DNA from 4 places in the Streptomyces sp. SID14515 genome. Region 1 is predicted to be linked to each of the others. Evidence: riboswitches for the same ligand, from Rfam matches in the RefSeq annotation. Region 1 holds a riboswitch; each other region holds the start of a gene.

What was found. Region 1 has a riboswitch for cobalamin ahead of metE (5-methyltetrahydropteroyltriglutamate--homocysteine S-methyltransferase). Riboswitches for the same ligand answer to the same signal wherever they lie in the genome.
Region 2: linked by a shared signal. The riboswitch ahead of G3I54_RS30840 (ABC transporter substrate-binding protein) and the one ahead of metE (5-methyltetrahydropteroyltriglutamate--homocysteine S-methyltransferase) in region 1 are both predicted to bind cobalamin.
Region 3: linked by a shared signal. The riboswitch ahead of G3I54_RS19550 (cobalamin biosynthesis protein) and the one ahead of metE (5-methyltetrahydropteroyltriglutamate--homocysteine S-methyltransferase) in region 1 are both predicted to bind cobalamin.
Region 4: linked by a shared signal. The riboswitch ahead of G3I54_RS14965 (ribonucleoside-diphosphate reductase subunit alpha) and the one ahead of metE (5-methyltetrahydropteroyltriglutamate--homocysteine S-methyltransferase) in region 1 are both predicted to bind cobalamin.

The regions. Positions count from the first base shown of each region.
Region 1 is NZ_JAAGMH010000143.1:29,857-33,246, reverse strand. Features, by position in the region: gene metE (5-methyltetrahydropteroyltriglutamate--homocysteine S-methyltransferase) at 1-1,416, opposite strand, end outside; cobalamin riboswitch at 1,581-1,797, opposite strand; gene G3I54_RS34335 (MFS transporter) at 1,829-3,229, opposite strand; gene G3I54_RS34330 (TetR/AcrR family transcriptional regulator) at 3,325-3,390, opposite strand, start outside.
Region 2 is NZ_JAAGMH010000130.1:45,118-48,507, reverse strand. Features, by position in the region: gene G3I54_RS30855 (acyl-CoA dehydrogenase) at 1-79, shown strand, start outside; gene G3I54_RS30850 (acyl carrier protein) at 196-471, shown strand; gene G3I54_RS30845 (beta-ketoacyl-[acyl-carrier-protein] synthase family protein) at 468-1,691, shown strand; cobalamin riboswitch at 1,792-1,979, shown strand; gene G3I54_RS30840 (ABC transporter substrate-binding protein) at 2,038-3,084, shown strand; gene G3I54_RS30835 (iron chelate uptake ABC transporter family permease subunit) at 3,192-3,390, shown strand, end outside.
Region 3 is NZ_JAAGMH010000091.1:57,948-61,337, forward strand. Features, by position in the region: gene G3I54_RS19540 (inorganic phosphate transporter) at 1-745, shown strand, start outside; gene G3I54_RS19545 (hypothetical protein) at 758-988, shown strand; cobalamin riboswitch at 1,161-1,293, shown strand; gene G3I54_RS19550 (cobalamin biosynthesis protein) at 1,443-2,438, shown strand; gene G3I54_RS19555 (cobyric acid synthase) at 2,435-3,390, shown strand, end outside.
Region 4 is NZ_JAAGMH010000074.1:31,928-35,317, forward strand. Features, by position in the region: gene G3I54_RS14965 (ribonucleoside-diphosphate reductase subunit alpha) at 1-1,785, opposite strand, end outside; cobalamin riboswitch at 1,922-2,057, opposite strand; gene G3I54_RS14970 (GNAT family N-acetyltransferase) at 2,110-2,619, opposite strand; gene G3I54_RS14975 (hypothetical protein) at 2,619-3,296, opposite strand.

The DNA.
Region 1 (3,390 bases):
GTAACCGGCCTCGTCGATACGGCCGGCCCGCAGGTCGGCCCGCGCGGTGCGCAGTTCGGTGGTCTGCGGGAACGAGCCGATGGTGGTGGTCGGCAGCAGCGGCAGCCCGAGGTGGGCGCGCTGGGCGGCGGTCCGCTCGGTGTACGGCTGCGAGCGGCGACCGTCGGCGTCGGTGATGGCCGCCGTACGGGCCCGGACGGCCGGGTCGCGGGTGATGGCGGCGTCGGCGCGGGAGGCCAGGTCGGCCCGGTTGGCGGCGAGTTCGGCGGCGATGGCCTCGGTGCCGCCGGACAGGCCGCGGGCCAGAACTACGATCTCCTGGGTCTTCTGCTTGGCGAAGGCGAGCCAGCGGGCGATCTGCGGGTCGATGTCGCTCTCGGCCTCGGCGTCCAGCGGGACGTGGAGGAGGGAGCTGGAGGCGGAGACGTCGACGTGGTCCGCGAGGCCGAGGAGCGTGCCGAGGGTGGCGAGCGACTTCTCGTAGTCGTTGATCCAGATGTTGCGGCCGTTGACGACACCCGCGACCAGGCGCTTGCCGGGCAGTCCGCCGACCGCCGCGAGGTCGTCGAGGTTCCCGGCGCCGGACTCGGTGAAGTCGAGCGCGAGACCGTCGACGGGGGCCTTGGCCAGGACCGGCAGCGCCTCGCCGAGCCGCCCGAAGTAGGAGGCGACCAGCAGCTTCGGCCGGTCGGTGAGTCCGCCCAGCTCGCGGTAGGCGCGGGCGGCGGCGTTCAGCTCGGCCGGGGTGCGGTCCTGGACGAGGGCGGGCTCGTCGAGCTGCACCCATTCCGCTCCTGCCGCGCGCAGGTCGGCGAGGACCTCGGCGTACACGGGAAGCAGCCGGTCCAGCAGGGTCAGCGGCTCGAAGTCCGCGGCCACACCGGGGGCCGCCTTGGCGAGCAGGAGGTAGGTGACGGGGCCGACGAGCACCGGGCGCGGGGTGTGGCCGAGCGCGAGGGCTTCCTTCAACTCCGCGACCTGCTTGGCGGAGTCGGCGGTGAACACCGTCTCCGGCCCCAACTCGGGCACCAGGTAGTGGTAGTTGGTGTCGAACCACTTCGTCATCTCCAGCGGCGCGACATCCTGCGTGCCGCGGGCCATGGCGAAGTAGCCGTCGAGGGCGTCGGCGCGGACCGCTTCGCGGTGCCGCTCGGGGACAGCGCCGACCATGACGCTGGTGTCCAGGACATGGTCGTAGTACGAGAAATCACCGGTCGGCACGTCGTGGACGCCGGCCTCGGCGAGCTGCTGCCAGGTCCCGCGGCGCAGTTCGGCGGCGGTCTGCCGGAGGGTGTCCGCGGTGACGCGGCCCTTCCAGTAGCCCTCGATGGCCTTCTTCAGTTCACGGTTCTGACCCTGGCGGGGGTAGCCGTACACGGTGGCCCGTGCTGCCGCGGCTGCGGGCTTCGCTGTCACGTGACTCTCCTTCGCGAGCGTGTCTGCTGTGCAGATCCCGGGACGGGACGCGGACGCGAAGGGATGACGCATCGGGCGGATGCCGGGACACGTCGAACCGTGTCCGTCCACCTGATGGTTACGCCGACCCGCCCACGAGGTCACCGAGATCTCCGCACGCGAACGGTCGCGTGCGGGCAGCGGGCAGGTCTTCGGACTCGCGGGCACGTCTGCCGGAGGCAGACACCTACTGGCCGTCGCTTCCCAGACCCGGCCGGGCCCAGTGCGTATGACGGCGGTCGTTCCCACTCACCGCTGCGGGGCAGTCCCGGATTCCCACCGGGTTCCCTCTTACGACACCCCATCTGGCGGACAGGGCGAACCAGCTGCACCGGTCAGCCTAAGGGGGCGACCGCCGGGCGCACACCGTTGTTCACACTTCGGACGGTGATGTGAGACACGAGGCGGCCCTTTCCGGCCGCCCCCGGCCCGCGTCGCCCGGCGGTGGTCCGGTGCGCCGGCGCGCGCCCGGCAGCAGCGCCGCGGGGACCAGCGCGAGCGCGGCCGTCGCGGCGAGCACCAGGAGCGCCGCCCCCATCGCCCCCTCCCACCGCTCCGCCTGTCCGGCTCCGGCGGCGGGCAGCAGACCGGCGGCGACCGCGATGCCGAGAACGGGTCCGATGTTCACGGCGGTCTGTTTGAGGCCGCCCACCACTCCGGCGTATCCGGGCGGCGCGTCGCCCACCACCGTGCCGGTGGCGGTGACCATCACCGTGGCGTACCCGGCGCCCAGCACGGCGAAGGCCGCGCCCATCGCCACCGGTCCGGTGCCGCTGTCGGTTCCGGCCAGCCATCCGATGCCGAGGACGACCAGCAGGGTGCCGCCGAGCGCGGTGGTCCGCGCGCCGAATACGCGCAGCACGCGCCCGGCGATCGGCGCGCCGACGATCATCAACGCCGTCATGGGCAGGGCGCGCAGGGCGCTGTCGAGCGGGGCGAGGCCCAGCGCGTACTGCAGGAAGTACGTGCTGACGAACAGGGCGCCGAACATGCCGCTCGCGGTGAACAGCAGCAGCACCATGGAGGCGGTGACCGGCACCGACCGTGCGACCGCCGCGGGTACCAGCGGATTGCGGCTGCGGCGTTCGTGGCGGACGAGGACGGCCGCGACGGCGGCCGAGCAGAGCAGTCCCCCCACCGTGCGGCGGTCGGCCCAGCCGTGGAGTTCCACCTCGGCGAGCGCGTTCACCAGGAGGGCGAGCGCGGCCGCGAGGAGGAGTGCTCCGCCGATCTCCGGGCGGCGGCTCGATGTCCGTACGGCGGTGTCCTCCGGGACGCGGGCCGCCAGGCAGAGCAGGCCGATCAGGAGCGCGATGGGCACGTTGACGACGAAGACGGACCGCCAGCCGAACTGCGCCACCAGGAAACCGCCGAGCAGCGGACCGGCGCCGGCCGCCACCCCGATGGCGCTGGTCCGCAGGGCGACCGGCAGGCCGAGCCGGTCCGGCGGGTAGACCTGGCGCAGCAGCGCCAGTGTCGCCGGCTGCAACAGGGCGCCGAACACTCCTTGTACGGCGCGCAGCGCGACGACCCAGCCGACCGAGGGCGCCACGGCGATGCCCGCGGACGCGGCGCCGAAGCCGAGCGATCCGATCAGGAGCAGGCGGGTGTGGCCGTACCGGTCCCCCAGCCGTCCGGCGAGGACGAGAAGACTCGCCACCGCGAGGAGGTACGCCGTACTCGTCCACTGCACCTGGGCGAGGGACGCGGAGAGATCGCGCTGAAGGCTGGGCTGGGCCACGAAGAGGACGGAGCCGTCGAGCGCGACGATCATCGCCCCGGCGACACTGCCCGCGAGGGCGAGGCGGGGCCGGACGGGGGCGGTCGCGGAGCCGGTCGACGGAGGTACGGACGGGGGCACGGGTACGGTCACGGTTTCGCCGGTCCGAGGTGGGCGTCGACGGTCCGGGCGATCAGCGCCGCGAGGCTCTCCTG
Region 2 (3,390 bases), on a different contig from region 1:
GGGAACCACCTCGATGCTCTCCCGATGGTTCGAGAAGCCGCAGGTGAGCGTAGACGAATCGGTTCGCCCCAAGGCGTAACCGGAAGATCGTCATCCAGTTACTTCGGGCGGTGGGTCGCTGCGTTCGACCACCCGCCGCACAGGAAATGCCCGAGCCGGCGCCATGCCGACGAAATGCCGATGAGAGGAATCGCCATGAAGACCATCCACCCCAAGATCACCGAGGTACTCACCGGGACGTTCAAGGTGCCCGCCGCCGAGATCCTGCCGGAGTCCACGATGGACAGCCTGGAGATGGACTCCCTCGCGGTCGCCGAGTTCGCCGTCATCATCAAGGAGACGCTGGGCGTCGACGCCGACTCGGAGAAGCTGTACAAGGACGCCACGCTGGCCGACATCTCCGCGTACATCGACGCGGCCGTCGGCAGCGCGGCGGCCGAGGCCACGGTGCCGGTGAGCAACACCCGATGAAGCGACCCGCCGTCGCCGTCACGGGGCTGGGCATGATCACCCCGGTCGGCCACACCACCGACACCACCTGGGACGGAGTCTGCGCCGGGGAGTCACCCGCCCGCACCGTCCCCGAACTGCACGGCTGCGCCGTCGACTTCGCCTGCACGGTCTCCGGCATCGACCTCGACGACGCGGTCGGCGGCCGGACCGCTTTCCGGATGGGCCGGTACGTCAAGTTCGCCGTCCTGGCCGCCCGGGAGGCGGTCGCCGACGCCGGGCTCGACCCCGAGCACTGGGACGGAGCCCGGGTCGCCGTCGTGGTCGGCACCAGCAGCGGAGGGTCCGCCGGACTCACCGAACAGGCCGTCGCCCTGGAGCGGCGCGGCCCCGAGGCCACCTCGCCCTCGGGCATCCTGCTGACCATCCCGAACATGCCCGCGGCCGAGATCGCCATCCGGATGAAGGCCACCGGCCCCAGCCTCGCCCCGTGCACGGCCTGTTCGTCCGGGGTGACCGCCCTGTCGGTGGCCCGGGACATGCTGACGCTGGGCCACTGCGACATCGCCATCGCCGGGGCCACCGAGTCGATCGTGTTCCCGGTCGCGATGACCGGCTTCGCCCGCTCCGGCGCGGCAGCGCTGCGGGACGGCGACCCCGCCCGCCTCTGCCGGCCCTTCGCCGCCGACCGGGCCGGGATCGTCATGGGCGAGGGCGCGGCGATCATGGTCCTGGAGCGGGCCGAGGACGCCCGGGCCAGAGGAGCCTCCCCCCGGGCGCTGATCGCCGGCACCGGCGCCACCACCGACGCCCACCACCCCACCAGCCCCCACCCCTCCGGGGACATCGCGCGGGCGGCCGTCGACGGTGCGCTGCACGACGCGGGCTGGCGGCCCGAAGACGTCGACCACGTCAACGCGCACGGGACGTCGACACCCCTCAACGACGCCACCGAAGCCGCGATCATCGGCCGGGCCTATCCGCACCGGCCGCCCGTCACCGCCCCCAAGGGCGTACTGGGCCACTGCATGGGGGCGGCCGGCGCCATCGAGGCGGGCCTGACGATCCTCACGCTCCAGCACGGGGTGGTCCCGCCGATCGCGAACCTGGACGCCCCCGCGCCCGGGTTCGACATCGACTGCGTCACCAAGACCCCGCGCGAGGTGCCCGTACGGCGGGCCGTCAGCCACTCCTTCGGCTTCGGCGGTCAGAACGCGGTGATCGCCCTCCAGGCTCCGTAACGGCGGAGTCCGCCGGGCCGGTGCGGCGGGCCGATCCCGCGCCGCACCGGCCCCGCGCCCAGCGGGCCGCCGCACCGCGTCTGATCTGCGGGAAGACGCGTGATAGCTTGCCGGGGCCAGTCGAACCCCAGCGACGGGGTCAGGGAATCCGGTGCGAAACCGGAACTGACGCGCAGCGGTGAGGGGGACGGGCGGGGCCACGGCCACTGGAGCACCCACGTGCTCTGGGAAGGCGTCCCGCCCGGACGAACCCGAGTCCGAAGACCTGCTGGCGCCCGCGCCCGCACCGTGGCGCGGGAACGTACGACGGGCTCCGCGGCTGGGCCCAGAGACACAGAGGTCCTTCGTGCTGTCCACGGCCACTCCCGCCCCGATACGTACCGCCGCCCTGCTCGCCGCGGGGCTCCTGCTGCTGACCGCCTGCGGCGAGGGCGGGAGCACCGGGGCCGCCGACGGGGAGAAGGCCGAGGGCTTCCCGCTCACCTTCAAGAACTGCGGGCGCACCGTCACCGTGAAGGCTCCGCCCCAGCGGGCCGTCTCCGTCGACCAGGGGTCGACCGAGATCCTGCTCTCGCTCGGGCTCGCCGACCGGCTCGCCGGTACCGCCACCTGGAGCGACCCGGTCATGAAGGGCCTGGAGAAGGCCAACGCCGGCGTCGAGCGCATATCGGAGAACCGGCCCTCCTCGGAGAAGGTCCTCGACAAGGAGCCCGACTTCCTCAGCGCCTCCTTCGCCTCGACCCTCGCCAAGGGCGGCGTCGCGCCCCGCGAACAGTTCGAGAAGCTCGGCGTCCCGACCTACATCTCGCCCGCCGACTGCGTCGGCAAGGACAACAGCGGCGGCGGCGACGGAGCCCGTACCGCACCGCTGACGATGGACAGCGTCTACACGGAAGTCCGCGAGCTGGCCCGGGTGTTCGGCGTCCCCGGGCGCGGTGACGCCCTGGTGAAGAAGCTCCGGGCCCGCGTGGCCAAGGCCACCGACGGCGTCGACGCCTCGGACGCCTCCCTCCTCTACTGGTTCTCCGACTCCAAGGCCCCTTATCTCGCGGGCTGTTGCGGCGCCCCCGGCGTCATCACCAAGGAGCTCGGCGCGAAGAACGTCTTCGACGACACCCACGACGAATGGCCCCAGATCAGCTGGGAGACCGTCGCCGACCGCAACCCCGACGTCCTGGTCATCGGCGACCTGAGCCGTATGATGCAGACCGCCGAGAGCGCCGAGAAGAAGATCGAGTTCCTGGAGTCCAACCCGGTCACGAAGACGATGGACGCCGTCAAGAACCGCCGTTACGTGCTGCTCAGCGGCCAGGCCATGAACCCCACCATCCGGACCGTCGAGGGCCTGGAGCGCGTCGCGGCCGGACTGCGCGACTTCGGGCTCACGGGGTGAGTGCCGCGAAGCGGAGGGCGGCGGAGCCCGCGCCGCCTGCGATCCCCGCGACGGAAGCGCGCCCGGCCGCCGCGCAACCCGTCGCCGCCGCCCCGCAGCCGGTCGCCGTGCCGTCCGGGCCGGTGTGGAGCGGCGGCCCGCTCGCCGTCCTCCTCTGGGTCGGCGGCGTCCTGCTCCTGCTGCTCTCCGTCGCGGTCGCCGTGACCATCGGGCCCGCCCGGATCTCGGTGCCCGACGTCTGGTCCGCCGTCGCGGCGCACCTCGGGTTCGGCGTCGGCGACCTCAGCCCGATCCGGGACGGCATCA
Region 3 (3,390 bases), on a different contig from region 1:
CAAGGGCTACCGGGCCGGACAGATCGCCTCCGCCGGTCTCGTCTCGCTCGCCCACGGCACCAACGACGCCCAGAAGACGATGGGCATCATCACCCTCGCCCTGGTCACCGGCGGCGTCCTCGCCCCCGGCTCCAACCCGCCGATGTGGGTCATCGTCTCCGCCGGTGTCGCCATCGCGCTCGGCACCTACCTCGGCGGCTGGCGCATCATCCGCACCATGGGCAGCGGCCTGACCGACCTCAAGCCGCCGCAGGGCTTCGCCGCCCAGACCAGTGCGGCGACCGTCATCCTGGCCTCCTCGCACCTCGGCTTCTCGCTCTCCACCACCCAGTCCTGCTCGGGTGCCGTGATGGGCGCGGGCCTCGGCCGCAAGGGGGGCGTGGTCCGCTGGTCCACCGCCACCCGGATGTTCGTCGCCTGGGGTCTGACGCTGCCGGCCGCGGGCCTGGTCGGCGCGGGCGCCGAGTTCCTGACCAAGCAGGGCACCTGGGGCATCACCGTCACCGCGATCCTGCTCGTCGGCGGCTCCTTCGCCATCTGGCTGGCCTCGCGCCGCCAGCCGGTCGACCACACCAACGTCAACGACACGGCCGTCGGCGAGGACGAGCCCCAGGGCGTCGTCACCACCGCCATCGCCGCGGTCCAGCCGCCGCCCGTCGGCGGCCCGGCCTCCGACCTCATGACCACCATCCCGGCTCCGGCCACGGCGCCCGACGACCCGGCCCGGCCGCCGGCCACGGTGTAAGGACAGATCCGCATGAAAATCGACTGGGCAGCTCTCGCCTCCGTCTTCGGTGTCAGTCTCGTGGTCACCGTCGCGCTGGTGGGCCTCTTCACCCTGGGCATCGTCGCCCTCTCCAAGCAGTCCGCCACGGCCGGCAGCAGCGCCTCCGGCGGATCAGTCGCGCTGGCGCGCACCGGCGCCTACGCCTGCTTCGCGCTGTGCGTGGCGGCGGTCTCGTACGGGATCTATCTGATCGTCGCCTGACCCCGCTCCACCGCACTCCGCAGCACCGCTTCGGGCCGGACACACCCTCGTGTGTCCGGCCCGAAGCGCGTCCGCGTGTGCGTCCGCACACAGTGGAGCCCCGCAGGTCAACAGCAAGTTGACGGGTGTTCGCGGGGCGTGGTGGACTGCCGGAGCCATTTACGGCGACAGCAGAGGAAGCCGGTGCGAATCCGGCGCGGTCCCGCCACTGTCACCGGGGAGCACTCCCCCACACCGGATGTCACGGCCCGCCGCACGCGGGCTGGAAGGCCGGGGGAACTGCGGATCCGGAAGCCAGGAGACTCTCGTCGCCGGTCACGTCGAACCAGGGCGCGGACCCTGAGTGAGGACCTACGCCATGCCCGGCCGCCGTGCGCCGCATCCCGTGCCCCCCAGTTACGGCCCCGGTGCCGGAACGTATGCCGGAACGCCTCTGACCGCGGCGGCCTGAGCCGTGCGTGCCGACCGCGTCTTCGCGTACGGCGCCACGGCCGGACTGATCGCCGACGCCCTGCTCGGCGACCCCCGACGCGGCCACCCCGTCGCCGGATTCGGCCGCGCCGCCGCGCGGGTGGAGTCCCTGCTGTGGCGTGACGACCGGGGCCGGGGCGCTCTGCACACCCTCGTGTGCGCCGGTGGCGCCGTGGGGGCCGCCGCGCTGGCCGCACGCGCCGTACGGGACCGGCCCGCGCTCGCCGTCGCGCTGACCGCCGCCACCGCCTGGTCCGTCGTCGGCGGTACGTCGCTGGGCCGGGAGGCCCGCGCCATCGGCGGCGCGCTGGCCGCCGGGGACCTGGAGGTGGCCCGGGAGCGGCTGCCGCATCTGTGCGGGCGCGATCCGCACTCCCTGGACGGTCCGGGCATCGCCCGCGCGGTCGTCGAGTCGGTCGCCGAGAACACCTCGGACGCCGTCGTCGGCGCGCTGGTGTGGGGAGCGATCGGCGGGGTGCCGGGGCTCGTCGGCTTCCGGGCCGTGAACACGCTCGACGCGATGGTCGGCCACAAGTCGCCCCGCCACCGCCGTTACGGCTGGGCCTCGGCCCGCCTGGACGATCTCGCGGGGTGGCCCGGCGCCCGGCTGACGGCCGCGCTGGCCGTGGCGGCGGGCGGGCGGCCCTCGGAGGCCGTACGCGCCTGGAAGGCCGACGCGGGCCGTCACCCGAGTCCGAACGCCGGTCCGGTGGAGGCCGCGTTCGCGGGGGCGCTCGGCGTACGGCTGGGCGGGACGCTGGCGTACGCGGGGCGCGTCGAGCACCGGCCGGTCTTGAACGGCGAGTCCGGGCGGGACGTGCGGAGCGCCGACATCGAACGCGCGGTACGGCTGTCGCGCCGGGTGAGTGCGCTGGCCCTCGGGGTGTGCGTGGCGGGGCGGCTGGTCGCCGGGCGCGTGATCGCCGGGCGCGTGGTCGCGGGACGGTCGTCGACAGGACGGAAGCGGGGACGGGCATGAGCGGCGGACTGCTGGTCGCGGGAACCACATCGGACGCGGGCAAGAGCGTCGTCACGGCGGGCATCTGCCGGTGGCTGGTGCGCCGGGGCGTGAAGGTCGCGCCGTTCAAGGCGCAGAACATGTCGCTGAACTCCTTCGTGACCCGGGAGGGCGCGGAGATCGGGCGGGCCCAGGCCATGCAGGCGCAGGCCGCCCGGGTGGAGCCGACGGCCCTGATGAACCCGGTGCTGCTGAAGCCCGGCAGCGACCGGTCCAGCCAGGTCGTGCTGATGGGCAAGCCGGTCGGCGAGATGAGCGCCCGGGGCTATCACGGAGGCCGTCAGGAGGCGTTGCTCGGGACGGTCACGGACTGTCTGGAGCAGTTGCGGTCGACGTACGACGCGGTGATCTGCGAAGGGGCCGGGTCGCCGGCCGAGATCAATCTGCGGCGGACCGACATCGTGAACATGGGGATCGCGCGGGCCGCGAAATTCCCTGTGCTGGTGGTCGGGGACATCGACCGGGGCGGGGTCTTCGCCTCGTTCTTCGGCACGACGGCGCTGCTGAGCGCGGAGGACCAGGCGCTGGTCGCCGGCTACCTCGTGAACAAGTTCCGAGGCGACGTCTCGCTGTTGGAGCCGGGCCTGGACATGCTGTACGACCTGACCGGGCGGCGGACGTACGGAGTGCTGCCGTACGCCCACGGGCTCGGCATCGACGAGGAGGACGGCCTGCGGGTGTCGATGCGGGGCGCGGTGCGCGAATCGGTCGTGGCTCCCCCGCACGGCGAGGACGTGTTGCGGGTCGCGGTCTGCGCGGTGCCGTTGATGTCCAACTTCACGGATGTGGACGCGCTGGCCGCCGAACCGGGCGTCGTCGTGCGGTTCGTGGACCGGGCCGACGAGCTGGTCGACGCGGACCTGGTGATCGTCCCCGGGACGCGCGGCACGGTGAAGGCGCTGGCCTGGCTGCG
Region 4 (3,390 bases), on a different contig from region 1:
CGGCCAGTTCAGCTCGGTGTCGTAGTGGTCCGGGTGGAGGACACCGCGCGCGGCACGCGTCTCCGACCACGCGGGCAGCGGGCCCGAGCGCTCGGCGAGGTCGCAGGACGCCTCGTACGCGGCCAGCATGATCCGCTCGGAGATCTTCGTCGAGAGCGCGCGGGCCTCGGGGGAGTCGAAGGGCAGGCGCAGCTGGAAGAAGACGTCCTGGAGGCCCATCGCGCCCAGGCCGACCGGCCGCCAGCGGGAGTTGGAGCGCCCGGCCTGCTCGGTCGGGTAGAAGTTGATGTCGACGACTCGGTCCAGGAAGGTCACGGCGGTGCGCACGGTGGCGTCCAGCCGGTCCCAGTCGATCGAGCCGTTCGCCACGAAGGCGCCCAGGTTGACCGAGCCCAGGTTGCAGACGGCCGTCTCGCCGTCGTCGGTGACCTCCAGGATCTCTGTGCACAGGTTCGAGGAGTGCACGACCCGGCCCGGCTCGGCGGTCTGGTTCGCGGTCCGGTTGGAGGCGTCCTTGAACGTCATCCAGCCCTGGCCGGTCTGCGCGAGGGTCCGCATCATCCGGCCGTACAGCTCACGCGCCGGAATCGTCCTGCGGGCCAGGCCCTTGGCCTCGGCCGCGCGGTAGGCCGCGTCGAACTCGTCGCCCCACAGGTCGACCAGCTCGGGCACCTCGGCGGGCGAGAACAGCGACCAGTCGGTGTCCGCGTCGACCCGGCGCATGAACTCGTCCGGGATCCAGTGCGCCAGGTTCAGGTTGTGCGTACGCCGCTGGTCCTCACCGGTGTTGTCGCGGAGCTCCAGGAACTCCTCGATGTCGGCGTGCCAGGTCTCCAGGTAGACCGCCGCCGCGCCCTTGCGCCGGCCGCCCTGGTTCACCGCCGCGACGGAGGCGTCCAGCGTCTTGAGGAACGGCACGATGCCGTTGGAGTGCCCGTTGGTGCCCCGGATCAGCGAACCCCGGGCGCGGATGCGGGAGTACGACAGACCGATGCCGCCCGCGTGCTTGGAGAGCCGCGCCACCTGGTGGTAGCGGTCGTAGATCGAGTCCAGCTCGTCCTTCGGCGAGTCCAGCAGATAGCAGGAGGACATCTGCGGGTGCCGGGTGCCGGAGTTGAAGAGCGTGGGGGAGGAGGGGAGGTAGTCCAGCCGGCTCATCAGCCCGTACAGCGCGGCGACCTCGTCCAGCGCCCGCACCGACTCGTCCTCGGCGAGGCCCGCGGCCACACGCAGCATGAAGTGCTGCGGGGTCTCGATCACCTGGCGGGTGAGCGGGTGGCGCAGCAGATAGCGGCTGTGCAGCGTACGCAGACCGAAGTAGCCGAAGCGGTCGTCGGCGCCGTCCGCCAGGGCCTGCTCGACGAGCTGGTCGAGCGCGGTCGCGTGCAGCGCCACGAACGCGGCGGTGCGGTCGGCGATCAGGCCCTCGCGGTGGCCGACGGCGACCGAGGCGGAGAAGGACGTCGCGCCCTGCCCAGCGGCCTCGTCCGCGATCGTGCGGGTCAGCAGCCGGGCGGCGAGCCGGGAGTACGCCGGGTCCTCGGAGATCAGCCCCGCGGCGGCCTCGGTGGCCAGCGAGCGCAACTCGGCCTCGTCGGAACGGGCGTTGCGCCCGCGCAGCGCGGCGGCGGCGACCCGGCCGGGGTCGGTGTCGGGCAGATCGACGGTGAGGTCGGTCAAGGTCCGCAGCAAAGCGGTCCCGGGTCCGTCGTTCGGGGCGTTCCCGGCCGTGGTGGACTCGGCGGATTCGGTGGCTGAAACCGGATCGGCGGGCGCGATGGTCACTGGGCTTTCCCTCGCTCGGCAGGGGGCCGGCAGCAGGCGGGGAAGCCGGGCAGCGCGAAACCCGAGGCAGGGCAGCACAGCTGACGGCGTCCACCGGCCTATCCGCGAGGCCCGGACGTCTGGCATCCGGTTCGGTCGAGCCGGACGCGCTGTCGACAGGTCTTCGGACTTCAGGTGTGCAAAAGCACACTGATCACACCGTTGCGGGACAGTTCCGGATTCGCACCGGATTCCCCTGCGACGACAGCGAGGTCGAGCATACATGTGGGGGCCGCCAGATGCTGCGGCCCCCACATGTTGTGTCGCGTCGATTTAATAAGCCCCTCAGGAGGCCGCCCCCAGCTCCAGCCGGAAGGTCATCAGGCGCAGGCCCGGCACCGGCTCCCAGTCCCGTTCGGGGGTCCGCAGAAAGCCGAGCCGACGGTAGATCCTATGGGCTCCGAGCATCGCCGGCTGCGTCGACAGCACCAGCGCCCGGACGCCGTCGGCGGATCGGGCCCGCTCGACGCACGCCCGTACGAGAGCCTCTCCCACACCCCGTCCGCGCCCCGCGCGGGCCACGGCCAGCATCCGGAATTCGGCCTCTTCCGGACCGGCTATGTCGCGCCACGGAGTGCCGGGAGCGGCATACGTCACACCGCCGAGCACCGCCCCGTCCGCGTCGAGCGCGACCAGCACTTCCGCCTCGGCCGCCCGCTGCTCCACCGCCCGCAACTTGAGCAGATACGGGTCCTGCGGGCCGTCCAGCAGATCGTCGCCGAGATACGCCTCGGCGATGATCTCGCCGAGCACGGCGTACTCGGCGGGTTCCGCCGCTCTGATCGTCAGATCCATCAGCCACTCGCTCCCACATCGTTGTTCGGGGCGCCGTCGCCCACCGGCGGCAGATCGCCGCGCTCGACCGGCTGTCGCCCGGCGGCCTCCCCGGCCGGCGGCAGCACCTGGTCCAGCTCGTGGTCGTCGGCGCGGTGGGCGGCCCGCGCCGACGACCGCAGCGTCGCCCGGTCCACCTTGTCGCGCACTCCGCTCAACGTGACCACGAGGCCGCCCTGTTCCTGGGCGTACGCGTGGCCGGACTCCGTGGCCCGGTACCACTGGCCGCCGTCCCGCTCGCACGTCTCCAGGGGCTCCTGGCCGCCGGCGGGCGCGGGATTCTTCGTACAGTCGGCCTCGGCGTGCGGGCGGCGCTCCACCGACAGCTGGATCTGCTGGCCCTCGGGCGTGGTGTAGACGCTGCCGAACCCGTCGTCGCCGACCACCCCGACCGACTGGCGCGCCAGGGTGTACCCGGGGGCCTCGGTCACCCACACATGCTCCGCGACGGTCTGTACGGCCCGCGCCCGCTCCTCCAACTCCGCCCGGTCGGGCGCCGGATCGCCCGAGGAGCTCCGGTCCGCCGCCTCCGAGCCGGGCGGACGCTCGGTGCCGCAGCCCGCCGCCGCGAGGGTCAGCGCCAGCGTCAGGGTCAGGAGGAGGGGCCGGAGCCGGGGCGACCGGGAGCACGGTGTCATGAGCACATCCTTTCGTACGGTGAGGGCTCCCCGCACCGGGAGATCGAACGGCGGCCGGACACCGGAAGGCCCTCCGGGTCGCCGCCCGCTCCAC